DNA from 3 places in the Streptomyces lusitanus genome. Region 1 is predicted to be linked to each of the others. Evidence: riboswitches for the same ligand, from Rfam matches in the RefSeq annotation. Region 1 holds a riboswitch; each other region holds the start of a gene.
What was found. Region 1 has a riboswitch for cyclic di-AMP ahead of ACFOSY_RS01940 (C40 family peptidase). Riboswitches for the same ligand answer to the same signal wherever they lie in the genome.
Positions count from the first base shown of each region.

Region 1 (4,201 bases):
TACGCCTCGTCGACGCGGCGCAGCGCCTGCGGGAAGCTGATCTTCTCCCGCTGGGCGAGCGCGTCGATCATGGCCTCGGCGCGGTCGCCGATGCCGCGCTTGGGGACGTTGAGGATGCGGCGCAGCGGCACCGAGTCCTCAGGGTTGGCCAGCACCCGCAGGTAGGCCAGGACGTCCCGGACCTCCTTGCGCTCGTAGAAGCGGACGCCGCCGACGACCTTGTAGGGCAGGCCGACGCGGATGAAGATCTCCTCGAAGACACGGGACTGGGCGTTGGTGCGGTAGAAGACGGCGACGTCGCCCGCCTTGGCCTCGCCCGCGTCCGTGAGGCGGTCTATCTCGTCGGCGACGAACTGCGCCTCGTCGTGCTCGGTGTCGGCGACGTAGCCGGTGATGAGCGCGCCGGCGCCGGCGTTGGTCCACAGATTCTTCGGGCGGCGGGACTCGTTGCGCTCGATGACGGCGTTGGCGGCGGACAGGATCGTCTGCGTGGAGCGGTAGTTCTGCTCCAGCAGGATCGTCGTCGCGTCCGGGTAGTCCTCCTCGAACTGGAGGATGTTGCGGATCGTCGCGCCGCGGAAGGCGTAGATGGACTGGTCGGCGTCGCCCACCACGCACAGCTCGGCGGGCGGCACCTCGGCCTCCGGCGGGACGTCGACGGGGTGCTCGGAGGCGCCCCCGACGAGCTCGCGCACCAGGGCGTACTGGGCGTGGTTGGTGTCCTGGTACTCGTCGACCAGGACGTGCCGGAAGCGGCGGCGGTAGTGCTCGGCGACGTCCGGGAAGGCGCGGAGCAGATTGACCGTCGTCATGATCAGGTCGTCGAAGTCCAGCGCGTTCGCCTCGCGCAGGCGGGACTGGTAGAGCGCGTAGGCCTGGGCGAGGGTCTTCTCGAAGCCGTCGGTCGCCTGGGCGGCGAAGTCCTCCTCGTCGATCAGCTCGTTCTTCAGGTTGCTGATCTTGGCGCTGAAGGACTTGGGCGGGAAGCGCTTGGGGTCGAGGTCCAGGTCCCGGCAGACCAGGGCCATCAGGCGTTTGGAGTCGGCGGCGTCGTAGATCGAGAAGGACGACGTGAAGCCGAGCTTCTTGGACTCGCGGCGCAGGATGCGCACGCACGCGCTGTGGAACGTCATGACCCACATGGCGTTGGCGCGCGGGCCGACGAGCTGCTCGACGCGCTCCTTCATCTCGCCGGCGGCCTTGTTGGTGAAGGTGATCGCGAGGATCTGGCCCGGGTGGACGCCCCGCTCGGCGAGCAGGTGGGCGATGCGGTGGGTGAGCACACGGGTCTTGCCCGACCCGGCTCCGGCCACGATGAGCAGGGGGGAGCCGGAGTGCACGACCGCGGCGCGCTGGTTGTCGTTCAGCCCCTCCAGCAGCGCGGCGGAGTCGATCACCGGGCGGGGGGCGCCGTCCCGGTAGTACGTGTCCCGGTCCGGGGGCACGTCGAACTTCCCGCCGAACAGGTCGTCCGGCAGGGGCTCCGGCGCATGCTCGTCCTCGGGTGGCGGCGGGGGCTCGTCCGCCGGGCCGCGCTGGGCCTGGAGGTCCGCCAGGAAGCTGTCGTCAAAGAGGCTGCTCATCGCTCTCCGAGTCTAGGGCGCTCCACCGACAACCCGGGCCCGCCCCGGAAACATCCCGCCCCTCCGCCGGGCGACCCGCCGCCGGGCACCCTCCACGGTCACCGGCTCACCCTGCGTGACACCGCCCACAAGGTCACGAAAATGTATCGGGCATATCGCCCATCAACCTTCACAAGGGCCACACCAGTTGGCTACCGTGCCGTCCGGGCCGCTCGTCCCCCGCCGGCGAACCTCGCCGGACCGCGCGGCCTCCGCCGAGTCCGTCACTGTCCGCCGTGGCAGCCGGAGCCGGGGACCCACCGAGACTTGGGGTGAATCGGCCCACTCTTCGGAGCAGGCCGTAGGGCAACCCTTCCGATCAATACACCCGCCCGAACCCGACAGCTAACCCGGTAGGCGGAGCTTTGGAAGGAGTCGCCTCCCTTGGCGTCGCACCGTAAGTCGCGCACTCCCGGCGCGCGCGTGGCCGGCATACGCACCCCTGCTCTCGCCACGGCCGCGCTCACCTCCGTGGCCCTGCTCTCCCAGACCGCCGACGCCGCCCCCGGCGACGACCGGCCGAGCCTGGAGGAGGTCGAGAAGAAGGTCGGCGACCTCTACCGCCAGGCCGAGTCGGCGACGGAGAAGTACAACGCGGCCAAGGAGAAGACGACCAAGCAGCGCAAGGAGGTCGACACCCTCCTCGACGACGTGGCGCAGCGCACGCAGAAGCTGAACGAGGCGCGCGCGGAACTGGGCTCCTACGCGGCCGCCCAGTACCGCACCGGCGCGGGCATGCCCGACACCGCGACGTTCCTGCTCGCGGAGACCCCGCAGGACGTCTTCGACCAGCGTCAGGTGCTGGACCGGATGACCGGCCGCCAGAAGGCGGCGGTGGACGACTACGTCTCCCAGCAGACCGAGACGATGAAGAAGCGGCAGGAGGCCACCGAGAGCCTCCGGACGCTCACCGAGACGCAGGGCGACCTGAAGACGGCCAAGGCCACCGTCCAGAAGAAGCTCGCCGACGCGCGCGAACTGCTGTCGGAGCTGACCGCCGAGGAGAAGGCGCGGCTCGCCGCGATCGAGAAGCGCAAGCAGCAGGAGGCCGCCCGCAAGGCGGCGGAGCTGGCCCGGCAGCAGGCCGAGCAGGAGCAGGCGGAGCAGCAGGAGCGTGAGGAGGCCGCGCAGCAGGGTGGCGGCTCCTCGGAGGGCTCCGGGTCGGGGTCCACGGGCTCGGCCGACACGCCCCCGGCCGACTCCTCGTACGCCGCCAAGGCCGAGAAGGTCCTCGCCTTCGCCCGCGCGCAGATCGGCAAGCCGTACGTCTGGGGCGCGACCGGTCCCGGCTCCTACGACTGCTCGGGGCTCACCCAGGCCGCCTGGAAGGCCGCCGGCGTCTCCCTCCCGCGCACCACCTACGACCAGGTGAACGCGGGCACCACCGTCCCGGTGTCCCAGGCCCAGCCCGGCGACCTGGTCTTCTTCTACGACGACGTCACGCACGTGGGCATCTACATCGGCAACGGCATGATGATCCACGCCCCGAAGCCGGGCGCGTACGTCCGCGAGGAGTCCGTCTACTACGACGGCGAGTCCGCGATCCACAGCATCGTCCGCCCGGCCTGACGGCCGGCAACGCGGGCTCAGGTCCAGAGGACCGCGATGAAGATGTTCGTCACGGTCAGCAGGCCGACCAGGCCGAAGAGCCCCTTGTCCACCTTCTCCTCGTCCCGCTTCACGTAGACCAGGCCGAGGATCACGACCAGCAGCGCGAGCTTCACGCCGATCTTGATGTTGTCCACGGAGTAGTCCTGGGCCTGGTTGAGGCCCACCAGCACCACGCCCGTGACCAGCATCGTCAGCGCGCCGTGCAGCATCGCGGGGACGAAGCGGGCGGTGCCCGCGCCCATCGCCTTCATCTGGGTGAGGAAGCCGCCGAGCAGCGACGCGATACCGATGATGTGCAGACCGACGAAGATGTGGATGAGTACGTCCATGAGGCCGGAGCCTAGCCAGGGGCGCCCCATAGCATTCCGCCGCCCTCACCCTTCCCGCCTTCACCACATCGGTCATCACCCTGAGTGAGAGCGAAGCCGCGTGAGCGGCCCGTCGGTCACTTACGGTCACCCGGCGGTCCGAGGGCGACAGTTCCGCACAACCCGTATCCCGCCCCGCACGGCCCGGCCTAGCGTCCTGCCCCAGGTGACCGGCTCCGCATCGCCGCTCGGGCCAGGAGCGGCGGCCGGACACCACCGCCGAAGAAAGGGTCCGGCGGCGGGCGGCTCCCCCGTCACCCCGCCGCCGGACTGCCGGGCAGACGTCCGGCCCCGGCGGACGCCAGTGGGAAGGACGGCAGCGAGGGTGGCAGCGCACCGCAGGTCACGGCAGCGTCCGACGGGCGGCACCACGGTCCGTGCGGCCGCCACCGTCGTCCTCGCCGGAGCGGCCACCGCGGCCGGCTTCGACGGAGCGGGGCACGCGGCGCCGCAGCCGGCGCCCGCCCTCACCGGTGCCGACGTGGACCGCCTGTACCGCGAGGCCGAGGTCGCCACCGAGAAGTACAACGGCGCCAAGGAAAAGGCGGATTCGGCGCGGCAGCGGCTGCGCGACCTCCAGGACGAGACGGCCCGCGCCCA
Region 1 is NZ_JBHRWL010000002.1:104,047-108,247, reverse strand. It holds gene pcrA (DNA helicase PcrA) at 1-1,583, opposite strand, end outside; cyclic di-AMP (ydaO/yuaA leader) riboswitch at 1,826-1,999, shown strand; gene ACFOSY_RS01940 (C40 family peptidase) at 2,007-3,191, shown strand; gene ACFOSY_RS01935 (hypothetical protein) at 3,209-3,562, opposite strand; gene ACFOSY_RS01930 (C40 family peptidase) at 3,927-4,201, shown strand, end outside.

Region 2 (4,201 bases), on a different contig from region 1:
CCGCGACGCTGGGCCAGTTCGGCTTCATCGCCGTGTACGGGGCGTTCATGGTGCCGACGTTCGGGCTGCTGACCTGGCTGGTGGTGTGGACGCGGCAGCGGGAGCTGCGCACCGTGCGCAAGGAGCTGCCCGCGTACGCGGTGGCCGGCTGGCTGCGTCCGGCGGAGCCGTTCGCGCTGGGTTCGATGCGGGCCCGGCGGCTCGCCCGGAAGTTCGCCCGCGAGCACGGAGGCAGGCCGGCGGCGCGGGCGGTCGCCCAGTACGAGGCGTACGCGACGTCGCTGGCGTTCCTGCGACACCGGGGCCGCGCGGGGAAGGCGGGGGCGGACTTCGTGACCCGGGAGCGGGAGCTGCTGCTGGAGCTGTGGCACCGGCGCGCGGCGGCCCGCCCGGCGCTGGAGCACGCGGCCCGGCTCACGGCGCCCCCGGTGCCGTACGGCGCGGGATGGGCGTACGGGCCGGTGTCCGCACCGTGGCCGGCGCCGGGGCAGCCGCCGTATCCGGCGTACGGGGAGAACCCCTACCGCCGCTGAGAAGGCCCCGGACATGCGGAACCGGCAGCCCTGACGTCGGGGGGTCGTCGTCGGGACTGCCGGCGTTCACGGCGACGGCGGCCGGGACGCGGCCGCCGGGGTGGTTCAGATGCTGAGGCCCTTGCCGGCCAGCCAGGCGGCCGGGTCGATGCCGCCGGAGCCTGCGGTGTGGACCTCGAGGTGGAGGTGGGCGCCGGTCACGTTGCCGGTGGCCCCGACGCGGCCGATCACGTCGCCGGTGTTGACCTTCTGGCCGACGCTGACGTTGATCGACGACTGGTGGGCGTACCAGATCTCGGTGCCGTCGTCGAGGGTGAGCACGGTCTTGTAGCCGTAGCTGCCGTCCCAGCCGGCGGAGGTGATCGTGCCGGTGTGGACGGCCTTGATCAGGGTGCCGGTGGGGGCGGCGAAGTCGAGTCCGGTGTGGTAGCCGGAGGACCAGTAGGCGCCGGCCTGACCGAAGGTCGAGGTGATGGTGTACGAGGAGGTCGGCAGGGCGTACTGCTTGGCCAGCTCGGCGAGGCGCTCGGCCTCGGCCTTCTTCGCGGCCTCCTCCTCCGCCTTCTTCTTCGCGGCCTCGGCCTTCTCCTTGGCCTCCTGCTCCGCCTTGGCGGCGGCCTCGGCGGCCTCCTTCTCGGCGGCGGCGAGGGCGGCGGCCTGCGCCTTGCTCTGCGCCTGGCCCTGCTGCTGCTCGACCTGCGCCATGATGCGGGCGCGCAGCGCCTCACCGGCGTCGGCGGCGCCCTCGTCGGTGTCGGCGGTGGTCATGCCGATGTCGCTGAGGGGGGTGCTGGAGCCCTTCGGTGTTTCCTCGTCGGAGATGAGGGAACCCACGTTGGGCAGGTCGGGCATGGAGATGGAGACGGGCGGCTTGCCGGTCTGGGCGCTGGCCATGCCGCCGGCGCCGACGGCGGCTATGACGCCGACGCCCAGGACGGTGGAGCTGCGGGCGAGTCCGCCTCCGCGCTGCTTGGCGACGCGGTGCCGGCCGCGCACGGGGCGCACGGACTCCGCGGTGGGGTTCCACTCCTCGAAGGGCCCCTCGTCGGCGCCGGGGGCGCCGTAGGCGAAGGTGTCGCTCGGCTTGAACGGGGCCTCGGGGGCAGGCGGGTTGGACGCCACGTGGGCGCGCTCCTTTCCTTCCTTCTCGCCTACCGGGTTAGCTGACGGGTTCGGAGCAGGAAGGTCTCCTACGCGCGTCCACGACCGTGTTTCCACGGCGATGTCCGCCCGATTCACCCCATTGAGGTGGTTCCCCGGTTCCCTCGCGGGATTCGGCGCGTGCGCACGGAGCCGACTTCTGTGACGGCTGGGACGACCGCGCTGCGTTATCGAACGTTAATAGACGCGGGGGCCGGATTCCAAGCCGTTCCTCTTGATCGTTAACGATTTCCGCACGGACGTAAGCGCCATGAGCGGGTGAAAACGGGCGAGTTGACCGCGCCTCGGACGGCCGGTCAGATTTGACGGTACGTCAGTTGTTATGCGATCCGAGGCCGTTCGCTCACTGTGCGTGAAGGGTAAGGGGGTGCGAGTGGCGGCACGGAAAAACACCGAGGGCCGGAATCCTCTCGGATTCCGGCCCTCGGCCTTCAGTAGCGGGGACAGGATTTGAACCTGCGACCTCTGGGTTATGAGCCCAGCGAGCTACCGAGCTGCTCCACCCCGCGTCGGTAAACACCAGTGTACGGCATCCGCGGAGTCCCCCGCACATCCCTTTCCTCCGGGGGCGTTCAGCCGCCCAGCAGGTGCGCGTTCGGCGCCTTCGCGCGCTGCTCGTACTCCGGCAGGACCAGCACCGTGGCGCCCCCCTCCGCCAGCACCGCGCTGCCGTCGGCGTCCGTCACGAAGGTGTCCGGCTCCCGCCAGGCCGTGACCACCCGGCGCACCCCCGCGTCCAGGATGAGCCGCGCGCAGGGCGCCGGCCGGGACGCGCGGCGGGCGCACGGCTCCAGGCTGGAGTACACGGTGGCGCCGGCCAGCCGCGGGTCGGTGGGGTCGGCCTTGGCGAGCGCGGCCTCCTCCGCGTGCACCACGGGGTCGCCGCCCTCCCGGGAGTGGCCCCGCGCCAGCTCGGTGCCGTCGGCGGCGACCACGACGGCGCCGACGCTGAACGCGGTCTCGGAGGGCGGGCACTGCGCGGCCAGCTCGCAGGCGAGGGCGAGCCAGTGCCGGTCGGCCGCGGACGCCGGCGCGCCGGCGCCGGGCGCGGTGGGCTCGTAGCGCATGAGGACGACGTCGCCGACGGGCCGGGTCTCGACCAGGCGAAGCCGTCCGCCCTGGTAGGAGCCGGGCCCGAACAGGCGGGGGGCGTCCGGGTCGCCGACGAACAGCGGGGCGAGGACCAGCTGGACCTCGTCGGCGAGGCCCTGGGTCATCAGCTGGGTGTGGATCCGGCCGCCGCCCTCCACCATCAGCCGCCGCACCCCGCGCACGTCGTGCAGGTGCTCCAGCAGCCGCCGCCAGTCCAGGGCGTCGCCGAGCGGGACGACGTCGGCGGCGATGCCGAGCGCGCGGGCCCGTTCGGCGCCCTTGCCGGTGGTGTAGAGGACCTTGTCGCCGCCGGTGTGCCAGAAGCGGGCCGCGGGATCCAGGTCGCCGGAGCCGCTCACCGTGACCTTCAGCGGGTACTCCGGGCGTCCGTCGGCGACCCGGGCGGCGCGGCGCTCGGGCGAGTTGACCAGCAGCCGGGGGTTGTCGGCGCGGATCGTGCCGGCGCCGACCAGGATGGCGTCCACGGACGCCCGCACCTCGTCGACCCGGTCGAAGTCGGCCGGGCTCGACAGCAGCAGCCGCTCCGGGCCGGTGTCGTCCAGGTAGCCGTCGAGGGAGACGGCGGCGGACAGCAGGACGTACGGGTGCGGCATCGGCGGGCTCTCCCGGGTGCGGGCGGCGGCGGGACCGCTGCGCGGTCCGGCTCCAGTCTGGCAACCCGTGCGGCGGGAGCCGTCCGTGCCCCGGCCGCCGGGCGGGGGGGGTCGGGCTCGATGCCTCGGCCGCCGGGGGTGCGGGGTCCGGGTTCGACGCCCCGTGTCGCCGGGCGTCCGGGCGTGCGGTCAGGGCTCGATCAGGCCGACCCGGATGGCGTAGCGGGTGAGCTCCAGCCGGTCCTTCAGGCCCGGTTCCGCCTCCTCGCCGTCGGTGTGCCGAGGACACCGACGGCCCGCGGCCGGGGGCGCGGCGCGGGCCGTCACCGTCCAGCCTCCGCCCCGGAGGGGGGCGGCGCCATCGGTGACAGTCCCCATTTTCCCGGCGCGGACGGCCCCGTGCCCGCGGTCTCCTGCGTACCGGTCCCCCCTGAGGTTGGGGGGCGCGACGGATGGCTCCGGCCGTGCGCCCCGGGCGACCCTGGAGGCACCGTACCGGGCGGGTGACGACCTCTGCGCACGGGCAAACTCCTGGACATGCGGCCCGAGTTCGCGGCACGCCGACGGTCCGCGCACGTCCCGGTGCCCGGAGCGACGGCCGCCGGCGGTGTGACCGGGCGGCCACCCCCTGGAAAGGAGGAGCCGTGCCCCAGTCCGACGACGATCGCCTGGTCGACCTCGCGGCCCGACTCGAGCACGAGGACCCCCGCTTCGCCCGCTCCCTCACCACCGGCCGCCCGACCCGCCCCCGCGAGTACCGGCGCACCGGCGCCTGGTGGGTACTGATCGCCGGGCTGGCCA
Region 2 is NZ_JBHRWL010000033.1:459,543-463,743, reverse strand. It holds gene ACFOSY_RS34050 (PrsW family intramembrane metalloprotease) at 1-533, shown strand, start outside; gene ACFOSY_RS34045 (M23 family metallopeptidase) at 639-1,655, opposite strand; cyclic di-AMP (ydaO/yuaA leader) riboswitch at 1,668-1,823, opposite strand; tRNA gene ACFOSY_RS34040 (tRNA-Met) at 2,130-2,203, opposite strand; gene ACFOSY_RS34035 (dihydrofolate reductase family protein) at 2,267-3,400, opposite strand; gene ACFOSY_RS34030 (hypothetical protein) at 3,590-3,727, opposite strand; gene ACFOSY_RS34025 (DUF3040 domain-containing protein) at 4,045-4,201, shown strand, end outside.
Region 2: it holds a riboswitch for cyclic di-AMP, as region 1 does, so the genes downstream of both, ACFOSY_RS34045 (M23 family metallopeptidase) here and ACFOSY_RS01940 (C40 family peptidase) in region 1, are expected to answer to the same signal.

Region 3 (4,201 bases), on a different contig from region 1:
CCTGCTCGGTGTGCAGCGCCGTGAGGGCCCGCGCCCGCTCGCCGTCGCCGCGCGCCACGGCGTCCACGATGGCGCCGTGCTCCGCCCAGTACGCGACCGGGTCGGGCGGGCCTTCGACCGCGTACATCCAGGCGATCTTGTGCCTGAGCTGGGTCAGCATCGACGTCAGCGCCGGGCTGCCGGACGCCTGCGCGAGCGTCTCGTGGAACCAGCCGCCCAGCGAGCGCAGGTCGTCGCTGTTGCCCTGACGTGCGCGTTCCTGTCCCAGCCTGACCAGGCCGCGCAGCACCTTCAGATGGGCGTCGGTGCGCCGCTGGGCCGCCCGGGAGGCGCCGAGGGGCTCCAGGAGCCGGCGCATCTCCAGCAGGTCGGCGGCCTCCTGCTCGGTGGGTTCCGCCACGCACGCGCCCGCGTGCCGCCGGGTCACCACGAACCCCTCCGCCTCCAGCGTGCGCAGCGCCTCGCGGACGGGGACGCGGGAGACCCCGTAGCGGCGGGCGAGCAGTTCCTCGGTGAGCCGGCCCCCGCGCTCGTGGACACCGGCGACGATGTCGTCCCGGATCGCCGTGCACACCGAGTGCGCGGGAATACGCATGACCGACCTCCGGCTTAATCCCCGTGAAACGTCGACGATTGACGTCCGTTCGTGACTCTATTGCAATCGGCGACAATTTCCGACGGGGGCCCGGAATCCATACATGAATTTTGGACAGCCCGCGCCCGGACGGACGGGTCCGAAAACGGCGAAAGCCCCGGCTCTCGTGAGAGCCGGGGCCCGGAGGGCGGGAGGGCGCGCCTCAGATGGTGACGCCGTGCGACCGGAGGTAGGCGACCGGGTCGAGGTCGGAGCCGTACTCGGCGGACATGCGCGCCTCGAAGTGGAGGTGCGCGCCGGTGACGTTGCCGGTGGCGCCGGACAGGCCGATCTGCTCGCCGGCGGCGACCTCCTGGCCCACCGACACCGCGATCGACGACAGGTGCGCGTACTGGGTGTACGTGCCGTCGTGCATCTTGATGACGACCTGGTTGCCGTACGCGCCGCCCCAGCCGGCCTCGACGACGGTGCCCACGCCGACGGAGTGGACGGGCGTGCCGGAGGCGGCGTGGAAGTCGATCCCGGTGTGGCTGCCGGACGACCAGATGGCGCCGCCGCTCTGGTAGGCGGTCGACACGTACGAGCCGGGGATCGGGGAGACGAAGGTGTTGAGGCGCTTGCGCTCGGCCTCACGGGCGGCGCGCTCCTGCTCGGCGCGGGCCTTCTCGGCCTCCTCGGCCGCCCGCTCACGGGCGGCTTGCTCGGCCGCCTTGCGCGCGGCCGCCTCGGCGGCCACACGGGCGGCCTCGTGCTGGGCGGCGGCCTGGGCGTCGATGCGGTCGGCGGCCACGTCGCCGAGGGTGACGACGGGGGTGAGGCCGGTGCGGGCCGCGGCCGGTTCGGCGGCGAGCGCGGGGGCCGCGAGGGAGCCGACGACGCCGCTGCCCGCGAGGGCCGCGACGCCGGCGGCACGGGCGGTGCCGCGACGGCTGCTGGTGGGACGACGGTGCTTCCCGGTGGCGCGCGTGAACGCCATGTACAAGCTGGTCCTTTCCTTCCCTCTCGCCTACCGGGTTAGCTGACGGGTTCGGAGCAGGAAGGTCTCCTACGGGCCCCCTCGCGACACGCGCGGGCGCCCGATTCACCCCAGGGACTTCATGTGGGTCCCCGGCTCCCCTGGCTCGCGCCGTACGGGGACTCGGCGATGACTGTCCGGTGCCGCGGATGCGGCGCACTGCCCGACGAACAGCCCGCACGAAACTAAGCGGGACATCTCGCAATCCCCAAACGATTCCCGGGTTTTGTAGCGCATCCCACAGGGCAGACAGGCAACCTCCGCCTCAATCCGGGCATAAGGGAGCCCCGGTGACGTACCCGCCACCGGGGCCCTCGCGCGCGGGGTGTCCCGCTCCGTCCCTACTCGGCCGCCACGACGGTGACTTCGCCGATCCCGAGCGCCTCCACGGGTGCCTTGATCTGCGCCGCGTCGCCCACGAGGACCGTCACGAGACGGTCCACCGGGAAGGCGTTCACCACCGCGGCCGTGGCCTCCACGGTGCCCGTGGCGGCCAACTGCCGGTACAGGTCGGCCTGGTAGTGGTCCGGCAGGTGCTGCTCGACCTGGTCCGCCAGGGTGCTCGCGACGGCCGCCGCCGTCTCGAACTTCAGCGGCGCCACACCCACCAGGTTCTGCACGGCGACGTCGCGCTCCTCGTCGGTGAGGCCCTCGCCGGCCAGCGTGCGCAGCACGGTCCACAGGTCGTCCAGCGCGGGGCCGGTGTTGGGGGTGTCGACCGAGCCGCTGATGGCCAGCATCGCCGCGCCCGTGCCGTCGGGCGCCGACCGGAGCACCTGGCCGAACGCCCGTACGCCGTAGGTGTATCCCTTCTCCTCGCGCAGGACGCGGTCCAGGCGCGAGGTGAGGGTGCCGCCGAGGCAGTACGTGCCGAGCACCTGCGCCGGCCACACCCGGTCGTGCCGGTCCGGGCCGATCCGGCCGATCAGCAGCTGCGTCTGCACGGCGCCGGGCCGGTCCACGATCACCACGCGGCCGGTGTCGTCCGCGACCACCGGCGCGACGGGCCGCGGCCGGCCCTGCGAGCCGGTCCAGGCGCCCAGGGTGTCGGCGAGCAGCGCGTCCAGGTCGACGCCGGTGAGGTCGCCGACCACCACGGCGGTCGCCGTGGCCGGGCGGACGTGCTTCTCGTAGAAGCCGCGCACGGCCGCGGAGTCGATGCGCTCGACGGTCTCCTCGGTGCCCTGGCGCGGGCGCGACATGCGCGCGCTCGCCGGGAACAGCTCCTTGGAGAGCTCCTTCGCGGCGCGGCGGGACGGGTTCGCCAGCTCGTGCGGGATCTCGTCGAGGCGGTTGCGGACCAGCCGCTCGATCTCGCTGTCGGCGAAGGCGGGCGCGCGCAGGGCGTCGGCGACCAGCCCGAGCCCCTTGGCGAGCCGCGAGGCCGGCACCTCGAGGCTGAGACGGACGCCGGGGTGGTCGGCGTGCGCGTCCAGGGTGGCGCCGCAGCGCTCCAGCTCGGCGGCGAACTCCTCGGCGGAGTGCTTGTCGGTGCCCTCGGAGAAGGCGCGCGCCATGATCGTGGCGACGCCGTCGAGGCCTTCCGGCTCCGCGTCCAGGGGCGCGTCGAGGCACACCTCGACGGCGACGACCTGCTGGCCGGGGCGGTGGCAGCGCAGCACGGTCAGGCCGTTGTCGAGGGCGCCGCGCTCGGGGGCCGGGAAGGCCCAGGGCTTGGCCTCGCCCGCCTGCGGCCGGGGGTGGAACTCCATCGTGGCGAGCTCGGTCACTTCGCCGTCTCCTCGTTCTCGTCGGTGGCGTCGGCGTCGGTGTCGGCGGCGGGGGCGACGGGCTCGTAGACGAGCACCGCGCGGTTGTCCGGGCGCAGGCGGGCCTTGGCGACCTCCTGGACCTCCTCCGCGGTCACCCCGAGCACCCGCTGGACGGCGGTGAGGGCGAGCTGCGGGTCACCGAACAGCACGGCGTAGCGGCACAGTTCGTCGGCGCGGCCGGCGACCGTGCCGAGCCGGTCCAGCCACTCGCGCTCCAGCTGGGCCTGGGCGCGCTCCATCTCCTCGGCGGTGGGGCCCTCCTCGGCGAACCGGGCGAGCTCCTCGTCGATGGCGGCCTCGATGACCGGCACCTCGACGTCGCCGGACGTCTTCACGTCCAGCCAGCCCAGCGACGGCGCCCCCGCCAGCCGCAGCAGGCCGAACCCGGCCGCGACGGCCGTGCGGTCGCGGCGCACCAGCCGGTTGTAGAGCCGCGAGGACTCGCCGCCGCCGAGGACGGTGAGCGCGAGGTCGGCCGCGTCGCTCGCGCGCGTGCCGTCCTCCGGGAGCCGGTAGGCGGCCATCAGCGCCCGCGCGGGGACCTCCTCCTCGACGACCTCGCGCAGCTCCTGACCGATGACGTCGGGCAGCGAGCCGTCACGCGGGGCGGGCTTGCCGTCGTGCCCCGGGATGGAGCCGAAGTACTTCTCGATCCAGGCGAGCGTCTGCTCCGGGTCGATGTCGCCGACCACGGACAGCACCGCGTTGTTCGGCGCGTAGTAGGTGCGGAAGAAGTGGCGGGCGTCCTCCAGGGTCGCCGCGTCCAGGTCCGCCATCGACCCGATCGGCGTGTGGTGGTACGGATGGCCCTCCGGGTAG
Region 3 is NZ_JBHRWL010000006.1:406,169-410,369, forward strand. It holds gene ACFOSY_RS11320 (GntR family transcriptional regulator) at 1-595, opposite strand, end outside; gene ACFOSY_RS11325 (M23 family metallopeptidase) at 798-1,571, opposite strand; cyclic di-AMP (ydaO/yuaA leader) riboswitch at 1,584-1,749, opposite strand; gene ACFOSY_RS11330 (M16 family metallopeptidase) at 1,952-3,340, opposite strand; gene ACFOSY_RS11335 (M16 family metallopeptidase) at 3,337-4,201, opposite strand, start outside.
Region 3: it holds a riboswitch for cyclic di-AMP, as region 1 does, so the genes downstream of both, ACFOSY_RS11325 (M23 family metallopeptidase) here and ACFOSY_RS01940 (C40 family peptidase) in region 1, are expected to answer to the same signal.